One region of the Marinobacter sediminum genome, then DNA from elsewhere that is predicted to be linked to it. Evidence: predicted binding sites of a transcription regulator. Region 1 holds the regulator's gene; the other holds the start of a gene.

Region 1 (7,701 bases):
GATTCAGGACGTTATGACCCGCAACGGCAAGACCATCGCGGCGGATCACCTGGCGGCGGAAGCCCTGAACATCATGGAAGAGATGAAGATCAATGCGCTGCCAGTGACCGACGAATCCGGCGCTCTGGTGGGCGCCATCAACATGCATGACCTCCTGCGGGCCGGGGTTATCTAATGGCCGTCATCAGTAGCCCGTTAAGCCCGGAATGGTCGGCGTCGTTACTGGCCAAGGCAGAGCGCGTTCGGCTTATTGCCCTGGACGTAGACGGCATCATGAGCGACGGCAGACTCTACTTCAGCGCCAACGGAGATGAGCTCAAAGCCTTCAATATTCTCGATGGCCTCGGTCTGAAACAGTTAATGGCAGCGGGCATCACCGTAGCCGTGATCACCGGTCGCCAGTCTCCCCTGACCGAAAAGCGCATGCGCGACCTTGGCATCCCCCATCTGATGCAGGGCCGTGAAGACAAAAAAGTTGCACTGGAGGAACTCGCCGGGAAAACAGGCATCCGGCCGGAAGCCATCGCCTATATGGGCGACGACCTTCCCGATCTTCCGGCCATCAGGTTTTCCGGGCTGGGCATCACTGTCCCGAACGCCTACTGGCTGGTTCGCGATCACGCTGACTATTGTACTCAGGCAGCGGGTGGCAGTGGCGCGGTCCGCGAAGCCTGCGACCTGCTGCTGACAGCCCAGGACAAACTGGACCAGGCCTTGTCCCGATATCTGGAGCCTGATGCATGAGTAGCGGGGCATCCAGCGACATCAAAAGCGACGTCAAGGGCCGCTTGGTTTCTCTGCTCCAGCTTGAATATCGCCCCTGGATCCGCACCCTCGCGCTGATCGGTACCATTCTGGCCACCGTGTTCCTGCTCTGGCGCAGTGATGAGCCAACTGTGGTCTCAAATGACGCAGCGGAACTCCGAGGCAAGGGGGAGCCGGATGGCTTTATAGTGAATGGCAGCTACACCACCTATGACGAGGCCGGCAATCTGAAGGTACAGTTCACCAGTCCACGTATTGAACAATTCGAGGAAGGCAACCTGGCGACCATGGAATCGCCCCGGGCTGAACTCTACGGTGAGCCGGGAACCAAGCCCTGGGTTGTTGAGGCAGAGAACGGCAGTCTGCTGCAAAATGAAAATCTGCTCTACCTGACAGGCAATGTGCGCGTTATCCGGACGGTTGGCGACCGGGAGGCCACACTTACAACATCAAGCCTGACACTGGACAATGATTTGGGCACTGCCTATACCGATGCGCCCGTCGAGATTACTGACAGGATCGGTGTCACCCGTGCCAAGGGAATGAAGGCATGGATTGATAAACGTATTCTGGAACTCAACTCCCAGGTGGAAGGACGCTATGAAACCGGTAAATAACCGCCTCCAGGCGCTGTTGACAGTCGTGATTGGCCTGGTTGTGGCAGCCCCCACAGCCGCTTTTGATCTTGACTCGGACCAACCTATTACCGTGAGCGCTGATAACGCTCGACTGGACGATAATAAAGGCATCGCGACCTACACCGGGGCCGTTGAGCTTATCCAGGGTAAGACCCGCCTTTCCGCAGATCAGGTCGTGCTGTTTCGAAGCGAGGAGGGCCTGAGCCGCATCGAAGCATCCGGACGCCCCGCCCATTACCAGCAGCCGTCCCGGGAAGGCGGCGGACAAACAGACGCCCGGGCACGCAATATCACATGGTCTGCCTCAGACAGCGAGCTGACGTTTGAGCGTGAAGCCGTCATTGAGCAGAATGGCAACCTGTTCCGGGGCGACGTCATTCATTATGATACGGTCCATCGGGTCGTCACCGCAGAGGGTGGAGAAGACACCGGCTCCGGCACCGGCCGTGTCGAAATGGTTATCCAGCCACGCAGCACCAGCAGCAAACAGGGATCAGATGGCAGTTCTCAGAGCCAGTAATCTGGCAAAAAGCTACAAGCAGAAAAAAGTGGTGATTGACGTCTCCCTGGAAATCCGAAGCGGCGAGATTGTCGGCCTGTTGGGACCCAATGGCGCAGGGAAAACGACTTGCTTTTACATGATTGTAGGGCTGGTGCCCGCAGACAGAGGTCGAATCACCATCGACAGCCAGGACATTACGCCCTTGCCCATGCATGGCCGCGCCCGGAAGGGAATTGGCTACCTGCCCCAGGAAGCATCGGTTTTCCGGAAACTGTCGGTACGTGACAACATTATGGCCATCCTCGAGACTCGCAAGGGGCTCGGACGGGCTGATCGCGAGAGCAAACTGCAGGAGCTGCTGGAGGAATTCCATATCACCCATATCCGCGACAGCGTGGGCATGGCATTGTCAGGGGGCGAGCGCCGCAGGGTGGAGATAGCCAGAGCGCTGGCAATGGAACCTGCATTTATTCTTCTGGATGAGCCCTTTGCAGGCGTTGATCCGATTTCGGTGAGCGACATCAAGCACATTATCCGCCACCTCAGGGATAAGGGCATTGGCGTGCTGATCACCGATCACAATGTGCGGGAAACCCTGGACATCTGCGAGAATGCCTACATCGTGTCCGGCGGGCACATCATCGCCTCTGGAAATTCAGAAGCGATCCTTGCCAACGAGCAGGTTAAGGAAGTGTATCTGGGCAGCGAATTCAGGCTGTGACTTCCTTTGGCCGATTGTGTTGATGAACTGTAGCAAGTAAACTCGGCAAAGAACTTGCAGGGTTTTTTCCCGTAGCGGCAAGTGACCGGCATACAACGAATTTTTATGTGACTGTCCACGAAGCAGAGCGCTGATGAGTAACGGATCCTGAACCATGGTGATGAAAGCCTCCTTACAGTTAAAGCTGGGTCAAAGCCTGACCATGACGCCCCAGCTGCAACAGGCGATCCGGCTACTGCAGCTTTCCACACTCGACCTTCAACAGGAAATCCAGCAGGCACTGGAATCCAATCCGATGCTGGAAACCTCTGAGGATGACGACGAGCCGGAATCCAGTTCGGGCGAACCGGACTCGAACAGCGAAGACGCCGGCTCAGAGACAACAGCCGAAGCACAGCCGGACAGCAGCCAGGACTGGGATCAAACGGAAAATGGTCCCGACTGGGCTTCGGAAAATGAGATTCCGGATAACATTCCCGATGACCTGCCTGTCGACACTGCCTGGGACGATATTTACCAGTCGGCTCCCGCACCGGCAGCCCGGAACGATGATGAAAACGACCACGATTTCGAGACCCGCAACTCCCCCACCGAAACCCTCCGGGATCATCTGGAGTGGCAACTGAACCTGACGCCACTGAGCGAACGGGATCGGGCCATTGCGCACGCCCTGATGGATGCGGTGGACGACAGAGGCTATCTGACCAGTCCCCTGGAAGAAATTCACACCGGCCTGGTTGATGAAAACGAGGAAGATCCGCTCGAGCTGGACGAGGTTGAGGCGGTATTGCATCGCTTACAGCACTTTGACCCCCCTGGCGTGTTTGCGCGAGATCTTCAGGAATGCCTGTTAATCCAGCTGAGCCAGTTACCTCCGGACACGCCCTGGCTGGCCCAGGCGCGGTTGGTCATTACCCATTACATCAATTTGCTGGGCAACAGGGATTACGCCCAGCTACTGCGCCGGAGCCGGTTAAAAGAAGACCAGCTAAGAGAGGTTCTGGCCCTGATTACCGGCCTGAACCCTCGCCCGGGTGATGTCATCGACCAGGCCGAGCCGGACTATGTCATCCCTGATGTTATTGTCCGCAAAGACAACGGACGCTGGCGCGTAGAGCTGAATCCGGAAATCGCTCCGCGCATTCGCGTTAATGCAAGCTATGCTTCTCTTATAAGGCGAGCGGATAGCAGCGCTGATAACACCTACATGCGGGATCAGCTTCAGGAGGCCAAATGGTTTATCAAGAGCCTGCAAAGCCGCAATGAAACCTTGCTGAAGGTGGCAACCCGCATCGTCGAGCACCAGCAGGGATTTCTGGACGAGGGTGAAGAGGCCATGAAGCCGCTGATCCTCTCTGATATTGCCCAGGCGGTGGAGATGCATGAGTCGACGATTTCCCGTGTTACTACTCAGAAATTCATGCACACCCCCCGGGGAATTTTTGAACTCAAGTACTTCTTCTCCAGTCACGTCAGCACGAATGAGGGTGGTGAATGCTCCTCCACGGCAATCCGTGCAATGATCAAGAAGCTGGTTGCAGCAGAAACTCCCAAAAAGCCGTTGAGTGACAGTAAAATTGCAGCCATGCTAGGGGAACAAGGTATCAAGGTGGCGAGACGCACGGTGGCCAAGTATCGAGAAGCGATGCATATACCACCCTCAAACGAGCGGAAGCGACTGGTATAGGGAGCCTTTTACTTTACAGGCCTTGCCCAGGAACACGATTCGCCGGCGCGCGATGCGCCAGCACTCAGCCCGGCCCCCTCGGGAGTCGGCATGATGACAACAGGAGACGCCTATGCAACTCAATATTTCAGGCCATCACGTAGAACTGACTCCCGCATTGAAAGATTACGTTTCAGAAAAATTTGGCAAGCTGGAACGCCACTTTGACCACATCAGCAATTGCCAGGTAACCCTGGAAGTGGAAAAAGTGCGCCAGATGGCGGAGGCGACGCTTCACGTGGTTGGTGGTGAGATTCACGCAAAGGCTGAGAATGGGGATATGTATGCAGCGATTGATTCGCTCATTGACAAGCTGGACCGTCAGATCCTCAAGCATAAGGAAAAGAATGTAGACCGGATGCACGGAAACGGGTCTCGTTAAACGCCCGTTTTCATGCGTGTCATCTAATCGCGCTGCGGCATGGCTAACCTGCCGCAGCCTTTTTTTTACGGAAATGCAGTCGATTCATGAGCGACACATCCCTGACCATTGACAACATCCTTGCACCGGAGCTGAGTCTTTGCCGGATACCTGCATCCAGCAAGAAACGGGTTCTGGAATCCATTGCCGAGCAGATCAACCAGCATGACGGCTCGCTCAGCGAAACCCAGATCTTCAATAATCTGGTCGCGCGTGAGCGCCTGGGCAGCACCGGTATTGGCCAAGGCATTGCCATACCCCATTGCCGCCTGGAAGGACTGGATCACGTCGTCGGCGTTCTGCTCACGCTGGAAGAAAGCATCGAGTTCGACGCCATCGATAACCAGCCGGTGGATCTCGTGTTTGCCCTCGTTGTTCCCAAGGAGGCAACCAGCGAGCACCTGGAACTGCTCAGCCAGCTGGCCGAGAAATTTAACGAACGCGCATTCTGCGATCGTCTGCGCCAGTGTGAAGATGCCAAGACACTTTATGAGCGCATGACAGCTGCAGACGGCTAACACTCATTGTTGTGGAGACAGGGTGACCATGAAACTGATCATCGTCAGTGGCCGGTCCGGTTCGGGCAAGAGTACAGCACTCCATGTTCTTGAAGACCTGGGGTTTTACTGCATTGACAACCTCCCCATAGGATTGCTGTTTCCCTTGACCCGGGAAGCCGCGAACCAGGTAACACCCGGTCGGCTGGGAAAAATGGCGGTCAGTATTGATGCCCGCAACCTGTCCGGCGAGCTGGCCAACTTCGAAGAGATTTACCGGCGGCTCGAGGAAACCGAAGTCACAGTCGAAATCATATTTCTCGACGCCGATGAACAGTCCCTGCTCCAACGGTTTCACGCCACTCGACGCAAGCACCCACTCAGCGATGACAGGACGTCCCTTCGGGAAGCCATCAACAACGAGAAAAAGTGCCTGGAGCCGCTCGCCAAGCTTTCCGATCTCTACGTGAACACCACCGGCATGTCCATGTACGAGCTGCGGGATATGATCAAACAGCGTGTCGTTGGCCGGAAGGACCAGGAGCTGGCCCTGTTGTTCCAGTCATTCGGTTTCAAGCACGGCGTCCCGCTGGACTCGGACTATGTCTTTGACGTCCGCTGTCTGCCAAATCCGTACTGGGACACCAGTTTGCGTAAGTTCGTCGGCACCGACCAGCCAGTAATCGACTTTCTGGAAAAAGAACCGGCCAGTCGGAAAATGATCGATGATCTGACTGCATTTCTCGAAGCCTGGCTTCCCTCTTTTGCTGACAGCAACCGCAGCTATATGACCATTTCAATTGGTTGCACTGGCGGGCAACACCGCTCGGTCTATGTCTCGGAACAGCTTTGCAGCCATTTCCGACAGCGCTACAGTAACGTTCAGGTCCGCCACACCGAGCTACCGCACCTGCAAACCCGTGAAGAGATCTGAGCCAGCATGATTCGCCGCCCCATCACCATCATTAACAAGCTGGGACTGCATGCCCGGGCCACCGCCAAGCTGGTCAACACGGCATCGGAATTCGACAGCAGCGTAAAAATCAGCGGCAAGGGCCGGGAAGTGGATGCCAAGAACATAATGCAGGTGATGATGCTTGCCGCCAGCCAGGGTACCGATGTCGAACTGGTTGCGGATGGGCAGGACGAGCAGGATGCCATTGATGCTCTGGTTGAGCTGATTAATGACTATTTCGGAGAGGGCGAGTAATACCAGGCTTGCTGCGGCCAGAACGGAATCTTCTGCGGCATTCAACGACAACTCTTTCTCACCTGTGCCACCTAACTCCGCTATAATACAGGCGTTTTCTGACTGTGGGTAATTCATGACCGATATTCTGGAAAAAAGCCAGGCCCGCCAACGCCTTCGCTCCCTGGGCGAAGCCCTGGACAGTGGTGCCCTGAAACAGGTTGCCCGTATTCTGAACGGCGGCCTGAGCCCCAGTGATATTGCCCACCTTCTGGAATCTTCCCCGCCCCGCGAGCGGGCCCTGCTGTGGAATCTGGTCGATAAAGAGCTGGAAGGGGAAGTTCTCCAGTACCTGAGCGACGACATCCGTGGTTATTTCCTGAGCCAGCTCAATGCGCAGGAACTGGCGGATATCATCGAGGATTTCGAGTCGGACGATCTCGCCGACCTGCTGCAGCAATTACCGGACACGGTGATCCAGGAAGTTCTGGACACCATGGACGACCAGGACCGGCAACGGGTCGAAGAAGTTCTCTCCTACCCGGAGGACACCGCCGGCGGTCTGATGAACACGGACACCATCACGGTGCGCCCGGACATCAGCATTGACGTTGTACTCCGTTACCTGCGCAGGCACCGTAACCTGCCACCCATGACCGACAACCTGATCGTCGTCAGCCGGCGGGATGAATTTATCGGTATGTTGCCAATCACCAAGATGCTGGTATCGAACCCTGCAGCGACAGTGCGCGAGGTGATGGACACCGAAATTGAGCCAATTCCGGTCACGCTCTCCGACACCAAGGTTGCCACGCTGTTTGAACGCTACGACCTGATCTCGGCTCCAGTGGTGAATGAAGACGGTCGACTGCTAGGTCGTATCACCATCGATGACGTGGTCGACGTAATCCGGGAAGATGCCGATCACTCCCTGATGAGCATGGCCGGTCTCGACGAAGACGAAGACACCTTCGCGCCCGTCTGGAAAACAACACGGCGCCGCGCCGTCTGGCTGGGTATAAACCTGATTACGGCGTTCGTCGCCTCCGGCGTTATCGGCCTGTTCGAGGAGACGATTACCAAGGTGGTTGCGCTTGCCGTACTTATGCCAATCGTTGCCAGCATGGGGGGCATCGCCGGGAGTCAGACCCTTACCCTGGTCATCCGCGGCATGGCCGTGGGGCAAATAAGCGGCGCTAATGTGCGCTGGCTGTTAAACCGGGAGTTCCTGTCTGGCGCGAT
Region 2 (7,701 bases), 1.6 Mb from region 1:
TTGATGCGTCGTCAGCTTCGAAGGCCTGCATCGATGCCAACGTCTGCCAGTGGCCAGACCGGAGGTGAACGATGAGACCGCTGGGGTTGTTGCTGGTGTTTCTTGTGGTTGTTGCCGGATGCTCCGGAGAGTCGGAAGATGCCGGGTTTGCCGGTCTGGCCAGTCCAGGAAAGACCGGGCAACAGCTAGCCTTTCTGCAGCCTGGTCCGGGCGATCGAGTGCACCTCCCGGAGGACCTTGGCCCCCATCCCCGTCATCGGATCGAGTGGTGGTACCTGACTGCCAACCTTGAGACCTCCGATGGCCGCCCTCTGGGAGTACAGTGGACACAGTTCCGGCAGGCGATTCAGCCCAGAGCGGTGAGCGAGGTTCCGCCTCTCCCTTCACAGTGGCCGCTTCAGGCCGCGTGGATGGCCCATGCCGCTATCAGTCTGGATGGCCAACACCGGTTTGCCGAGAAACTGGCCCGGGGCGATGTTGGTCATGCCGGCGCCGTTGCGGAGCCGTTGCACGTGTGGCTGGACAACTGGCAGCTCCGGCAGCAGGACGCCGGCAGCTGGCGTCTGCGGGTCGAATCGTCCGACTGGTCTTATGACCTGCTGCTGCATATCAATGGCGACCCTGTAGCCCATGGTGACCACGGTTTTAGTGCCAAATCCGCCAGTGGTGAAGGCTCGATGTATTTCAGCCTGGTGGATATTGCCATTGAGGGAACGGTAACCATGCGCGGTGAGGCAGTAGCGGTGAAGGGCCGGGGCTGGTTTGACCGGGAATGGAGTAGCCAGTTTCTTAAAGCTGGCCAGCAGGGCTGGGACTGGTTTGCACTGCACCTGGATTCCGGCGACAAGCTTATGGCGTTCCAGTTGCGGAATAAAGGCGATGTCTTTCAATCGGGAACCTGGATTCCCGCAAGCGGCCCCCCAAAAATGCTGAATGCCAGTGACTTGACGCTGACGCCCCTGGCATTTAGCGGCAAGACACCAACGGGTTGGCGGCTTCAGTTACCGGACTATCAGGTTGATATCAACGTGGCGGCGCCCGCAGGCAACTACCGGAATAGCGGGTTGTATGCTTATTGGGAAAGCCCGGTCAGCGTTTCAGGCAGTCATTCAGGAGAGGGCTATATGGAGCTGACCGGCTACGATGACGACTAGGCTGTTTCAACCCAGCCCCGGCGGCTGGAGACCGGTAAACAGCTCCTGGATACCCTGGTGCCATTGTTGTCTCAGTGTGTGGAAATAGTCGCAGTGCTCTTCCACACGATCGGTAAAGCAGGGCTTGAGGCCATCCTTCCGATAGATCGCCACGTCCAGAGGCATGCCGACGGACAGATTGCTTTTCATCGTAGAGTCGAAGGAAATCAGCGCACACTGGTAAGCCCGTTCCAGGGGTGTCCGGTAGTTCACTATGCGGTCGATAATCGGCTTGCCGTATTTCGACTCGCCGATTTGGAAATACGGCGTTTCTTCTGTTGCTTCGATGAAGTTACCTTCCGGGTAGATGTTGAACAGGCGGTGTTCCTCGCCCTTGATCTGACCTCCGAGAATCATGGAGCAACTGAAATCGACCTTGTTGAGCTTGCCATCCGGATTGTCCCGTTTAATGACCTCTCGCATCGTCTGGCCAACGATTTCTGCGGTTTCGAACATGGACGTCGTATTCAAAAGATTAGCGATATCGGTGCCTGCCCGTCGCTCAAGCAGACTGATGATGCTCTGGCTGGTGGCCAGATTGCCTGCAGATAACAGCACCAGTTCACGCTCTCCGGGCTGCTCGAAGACATGCATTTTCCGAAATGTGGAAATCTGGTCAAAACCGGCGTTAGTCCGGGAATCCGATGCGAACACCAGCCCGTCGGCAAGTCGCATCGCTACGCAATAAGTCATGAAGCCCTCCTGATAAGGCTTTTGAAAACGAGCGTAGTCTAATCATAACTCCCGGTCGGGTGTGAGGGTTTATTGACGCATTTCCATGATTTTTGTTACTGAGTGCCCGTGGCCTCCGTTACCCACGCCCGAGTTTCCATATGCTCCATGCCGCCACCGCTGCGCACGCCCCGGACGGGTGCCGCATCCCGGTAATCCAGGCCTACGGCCAGCTTTATATGGCTCTCTGCCACATTCAGGGTGTTGACCACATCAAATGTGTGCCAGTTGCTGCCTATCCAGGCTTCGGCCCAGGCGTGAGTGGCGACATGGTCATCGCTGGTGGAATGAATATAGCCGCTGACATAGCGGGCCGGCACGCCAATGTGGCGGCAGCAGGCAATGAAAATATGGGTGTGGTCCTGGCATACTCCGGCGCCGAGTTTGAAGGCTTCGCTGGCGGTATTGGTGACTGTGGTGGCACCCGGCATAAAGGCAATGTGCTCACGAAGGTGCTTCATCAGGCGCACCAGGCTTCGCTTGTTGCACGAGTACTGACTGGCGAACTTCTTGAGGGCTTTGTCCGTCTCGGTCAGCGGCGTGTGCCGCAGAAACACCTGGGGCGGGAAGGGTGAGTCGTCACGGGTCAGCGGTTTACCGGTCAGGTCCACCACGCCTTCCGCCGTCAAAACAATTTCCGGGACAGCGTTATCGAGTGTCATCACGGTCACCGGGTTGCCGAAACCGTCCATCATCTGGCTGGTTTCGCCCGGCGTGCTTAGCTTCCAGTCATGAATACGCTGCTGGGGCGTGTTCCGCGGCGTCAGCCGGATGTACTGAATGCTGTTCTGAACCGGGGTTTCGTAGGTATACCGTGTCTGATGATGAATGTTGAGTCTCATTGCTTCCACCCCATATAGTCTTTCTGGATTTGCCCGGCAATACCCTGAATGCGATCCAGAAAGTCGACCAGATACTCGTTCAGTCCGCGCTCTGCTATGTAATCGCGGTCGCCGTAATGAATGTTGGCATACAAGCTGGAAGCCAGGCGGCGGGAGCGCTTCGCGTTACCACTCTCAATCTGCTCAAGCAGGCTGGCAATTTCTTTCAGACAGCCATGCAGAGAGCGGGGCACATCCGCTTCAAGGATCAGCAGTTCGGCAACATTCATGGGCTCCAGGTTGTGACCATAGGTGTTCTGATAGGCCTCGAAGGCCGCCAGGGAATGCAGAACGGCTGTCCACTCGAAGAACGACTGTGTGGCGTGCTCTTCCATGGCTCTCACGGCCATAACATGACGGATGTCGAGCACCCGTGCCGTCGTGTCCGCCCGTTCGATAAAAGTGCCGAGACGCAGGAAGTGGAAAGCATCGTTTCGCAGCAGCGTGCCGTAAGCTGCACCCCGGAACATGTGAGAGCGCTCCCGAACCCAGTCAAAAACGCTACTGGCATTGGATTCTGTTACCCCTTTCTTTTGAAGCTCCTTGAGTTCCAGCCATGCCTGGTTGATGCTCTCCCAGACATCGGCCGACAGGTTGCCGCGGACATGCAGGGCATTGTCTCTGGCATTCTGAATGATGTTGTACACACTGGCCGGATGGCGGTCATCGAGTAACAGGAAGTCAATCAGGTTTTGGGGTGTGATTTCCTCGTGGTATTCAAAGAAGATCTCCCGGGTTCCGGAGACCAGCAATGGGACCGATAACTGTTCGACCCGGTCTTCCGGTACATCAATCAGGGCCATGGTCAGACTGACATCAAGCAGTCTTGCCTGGCTTTCTGCCCGCTCCAGATAACGGGCCATCCAGAACAGGCTGGAGGCAGCGCGGCTCAGCATAAGTCATCCTCCATTACCCAGGTGTCTTTGGTGCCGCCACCCTGGGACGAATTCACCACCAGGGAGCCTTTCTTGAGAGCCACGCGGGTCAGGCCGCCCGGCACCATCTGGATCTTTTTCCCGGAAAGCACAAACGGGCGAAGGTCCAGGTGTCGGGGTGCAATGCCCTCATCCACAAAGGTCGGGCAGGTGGACAGGCTGAGAGTGGGTTGGGCAATGTAATCCTGCGGTCGGGCTTTGAGCAGGCTGCGGAAGGTGGAAAGTTCTTTCTTGCTGGCCTTGGGCCCGATCAGCATGCCATAACCGCCGGCGCCCTGGGCTTCCTTGACCACAAGCTCAGAAAGGTGATCCAGCACGTACTTCAGGTCTTTCTCTTTGCGGCATTGCCAGGTGGGGACATTTTTCAGGATGGGTTCCTCATCCAGATAAAACCGGATCATGTCCGGAACATAAGGGTAGATAGACTTGTCATCTGCGACCCCGGTGCCCATGGCGTTGGTCAGCACGACATTGCCGGTACGATAGGCGGCATAGAGTCCGGGGACACCAAGCATGGAGTCTGGGTTGCCCGCGAGAGGGTCGAGGAAATCATCGTCAATACGGCGGTAGATTACGTCCACTTGCTGCGGACCCACCGTGGTTTTCATGAAGACCTTGTTCTGGTGCACGAACAGATCGGCACCTTCCACCAGTTCCACGCCCATTTGCCGCGCCAGGAACGCATGCTCGAAATAGGCACTGTTGAAACGACCGGGGGTCAGCACCACTACCGTGGGGTCCGGCTTGAGCGAGGCGGCCCGCAGGGTTTCGCCAAGCAGGTTAGGGTAATGGTCAATGGGCGCCACCGGGGCGTGGGCAAACAGCTCCGGAAACAACCGCATCATCATTCGTCGGTTTTCCAGCATGTAGGAGACACCGCTGGGACAGCGGAGGTTGTCCTCCAGTACATAGAAATCACCGTCGTTATGGCGGATCAGGTCGATACCGGCAATATGGGAGTACAGGTTGCGGGGCAGTTTCAGGTCCTGCATTCCGGGCTGATACTGGGGATTGGCAAAGACCTGTTCGGCGCTGATGACACCGGCCCGGACGATGTCAAAACCATGGTAGATATCAAACAGGAAACGATTGAGTGCCTGCACCCTCTGGCGCAGTCCGGCCTGAAGCTTCTGCCAGTCGCTGGCGGAGATAACCCGAGGTATAAGGTCGAACGGGATGAGCCGGTCTGCCCCCTGGTCCTCACCATAAACGTTGAAGGTGATGCCCAATCGCTGGAACAGAACGTCGGCTTCTCTGCGTTTTTCAGCGATCAGGCCCTCATCCGCGTTGACCAACCATTCCTCAAGCATCTTGTAATGGGGGCGTACCCGGTTGTCCTGATCGAACAACTCGTCATACAGGCCTTCGCCTGGTGTCTGAATCAGCATGATTCTGCTCGTCTCCCTTGACCGTGCCAGTGGATTTGGCACCTATGGAAGTATCAGGCAGCAAAAGACGGGCCAGTCGGTGTCAGATCGCTATTATTGGGTTCTTTAAGAAAAGGCGACGGCCGGGTATCTGTCAATTAGGGTCGGGTAAAATAAAACAGGCGGCCAGATGGCCGCCTGTGAAAGCAGGAAAAAAAGATGTTTATTCGACCGCGGTTGCGCCAATGCGGTGGACGCTGACGTCTGCACCGTTGAACTCTTCTTCCTCGGTCAGGCGCAGGCCGGAGATGGCACTGATTGCCCCATAGACCACCAGGCCGCCGCCAAAGGCCACGATCACGCCTGCAACGGCTCCGATGATCTGTGACATCAGGCTCACACCGCCGAGACCGCCCAGGGCTTCCTGGCCAAAGATGCCGCAGGCAATCGCGCCCCAGACACCACAAACACCGTGCAGAGGCCAGACACCCAGAACGTCGTCCAGACGTTCGATCTTGTCCTGGGCCCATTCGAAGAGGTAGACAAAGATAGCGCCGGCTACCGCTCCGGTAATGAGCGCACCAACAGGGTGCATAAGATCGGAGCCTGCGCACACAGCGACCAGGCCGGCAAGCGGTCCGTTGTGAATAAAGCCGGGATCTTTCTTGCCCAGCACCATGGCCACGAGAATACCGCCAACCATGGCCATCAGGCTGTTCACAGCCACAAGGCCACTGATGCCATCAAGGGTTTGCGCAGACATAACGTTAAAACCAAACCAGCCAACGGTCAGGATCCAGGCGCCGAGCGCCAGGAAAGGAATGTTCGACGGGGCAAAGGCCACCACGCGGCCATTGCGATAGCGGCCGTTGCGGGCACCGAGCAGCAGGATAGCTGCCAGTGCGACCCAGCCACCCACGGCGTGCACTACAACAGAGCCGGCGAAGTCGTGGAATGCTGCACCAAACTGGTTCTCCAGCCAGCCCTGGAAGCCATAGTTACCGTTCCAAATCAGCCCTTCGAAGAACGGGTAAACCAGCGCGACAATCAGGCCGGAAGCGATCAGCATGGGATAGAACTTGGCACGTTCGGCAACACCGCCTGAGACGATGGCCGGGATTGCGGCGGCAAAGGTCATCAGGAAGAAGAACTTAACCAGCTCGTAACCATTGCCGGCCGTCAGTTCGGCGGCTCCGGTCATGAAGTGGCTGCCGTAGGCGACGTAGTAACCGACAAAGAAATACAGCACTGCGGATACGCCGAAGTCGGTCATGATTTTAACCAGGGCGTTGACCTGGTTTTTGTGTCGGACCGTGCCCACTTCCAGGAAGGCAAAGCCGGCGTGCATGGCCAGTACCATGATGGCACCGATAAGAATAAACAGCGTGTTGGCGCTTTCGGTCAGGGTGTGTACTGCACTCGTGATGTCCACGGGTTATCTCTCCTGATGTTGTGTTTATCAGCCTCTGCCGGGCTGTCTGTGCATTGGTAGGGTGCACTTTAAGCAATAGATGTTCCAAAATAATGCAAATCATTAGGGGGTAGGGGGTTGGCAGGATGTCAGGTCCTGGCAGTGAGGAGGTTTGCCTTGTTTACGCACTGAAGAAGTGCGTTTTCCGTCGGCGTGCACTGAATTGGTCTTCGGGAGGGCATTGGCTATTACCAGTTAATCTTACTGGTCGGCGCATCATCGGACTCGATTCCGATGACTGTTTCCTGATTCAGGGATTCCGACTCAATGAGTTCTTTCAGCTCAATTTCCTGTTCCTGCAGGGGGCCGGAAAGGTCAACGATGATTTCCACGCGGCGGTTCTTTGCCCGGTTTTCAGCGGATGTGTTGGCAACCCTGGGTTCCGTATCGGCAAGACCCTTGACCGCCAGGCGTGTGGGAGTGATATCTCCGGTGGCCAGCAGCACATTGGCTACGGCGGCAGAACGTGCCGCAGAGAGATCCCAGTTGCTGTAAAAGCGTGAGGTGCGGATAGGAACGTCGTCGGTGTGCCCCTCAACCGTCAGCTTACCGGGAATGTTGGCCAGGACACTGGCCATCTCCAGCAGGAGTCCCTCGAACTCCCAGGTGAGTTCCGCCGACCCTGACGGGAAAGAGCCCTTTTCTTCAACGCGGATAACGATACGGTGCTTGCCCTGGGTCACAGCGATCCTGCCATCACGGATCGCGTCGTCCAGCACCGCCATGATTTCTTCGGCGCTCTGATCCATGGTTTCCTGCTTGGCCGATTCCACCGCCCGTTCGGTTGGACTTTTGAACGTCTGGAGTTCCGGCTGCTGGTCTGTGGTGATCTGCTTGACCTCATTGACCACCGTGGGCTCTGGTGGTGCCGGTGAGAACTTGTCGAAAACGGGGCTCGTGCCTTCGGGAATTTCCAGCGCCGGCACTTCGCGCTGAACACCAAACGCCTTGGAGAGCTCGCCCGCAATCTGCTTGAACTTCTGGGCATCGATCTCCGAGAACGACAGCAGGAGAACAAAAAAGCACATCAGCAATGACATCAAGTCGGCGAATGTCACGACCCAGGCGGGGATCCCCGGCTTTTCCTCTTCGGGCAATTCGTCCATCGGCTATCCGCCCGCA

Evidence for each region. The regulator sigma-54, encoded in region 1, starts transcription at its own class of promoters, with help from an activator protein. The targets are predictions, from matches to a motif close to ANTGGCATNNANNTTGCTNT.
Region 2: the regulator sigma-54 is predicted to act here: its motif matches at 5,187-5,206, upstream of KFJ24_RS16785 (circularly permuted type 2 ATP-grasp protein).

What each region holds. Positions count from the first base shown of each region.
Region 1 is NZ_JAGTWY010000001.1:1,990,092-1,997,792, forward strand. It holds gene KFJ24_RS09440 (KpsF/GutQ family sugar-phosphate isomerase) at 1-175, shown strand, start outside; gene KFJ24_RS09445 (KdsC family phosphatase) at 175-744, shown strand; gene lptC (LPS export ABC transporter periplasmic protein LptC) at 741-1,382, shown strand; gene lptA (lipopolysaccharide transport periplasmic protein LptA) at 1,366-1,923, shown strand; gene lptB (LPS export ABC transporter ATP-binding protein) at 1,901-2,626, shown strand; gene KFJ24_RS09465 (RNA polymerase factor sigma-54) at 2,787-4,313, shown strand; gene hpf (ribosome hibernation promoting factor) at 4,426-4,734, shown strand; gene ptsN (PTS IIA-like nitrogen regulatory protein PtsN) at 4,821-5,291, shown strand; gene rapZ (RNase adapter RapZ) at 5,320-6,204, shown strand; gene KFJ24_RS09485 (HPr family phosphocarrier protein) at 6,211-6,480, shown strand; gene mgtE (magnesium transporter) at 6,596-7,701, shown strand, end outside.
Region 2 is NZ_JAGTWY010000001.1:3,593,072-3,600,772, forward strand. It holds gene KFJ24_RS16760 (FtsX-like permease family protein) at 1-75, shown strand, start outside; gene KFJ24_RS16765 (lipocalin-like domain-containing protein) at 72-1,154, shown strand; gene KFJ24_RS16770 (proteasome-type protease) at 1,161-1,886, opposite strand; gene KFJ24_RS16775 (transglutaminase family protein) at 1,982-2,767, opposite strand; gene KFJ24_RS16780 (alpha-E domain-containing protein) at 2,764-3,702, opposite strand; gene KFJ24_RS16785 (circularly permuted type 2 ATP-grasp protein) at 3,696-5,129, opposite strand; gene KFJ24_RS16790 (ammonium transporter) at 5,332-6,540, opposite strand; gene KFJ24_RS16795 (flagellar motor protein MotB) at 6,768-7,685, opposite strand; gene KFJ24_RS16800 (MotA/TolQ/ExbB proton channel family protein) at 7,689-7,701, opposite strand, start outside.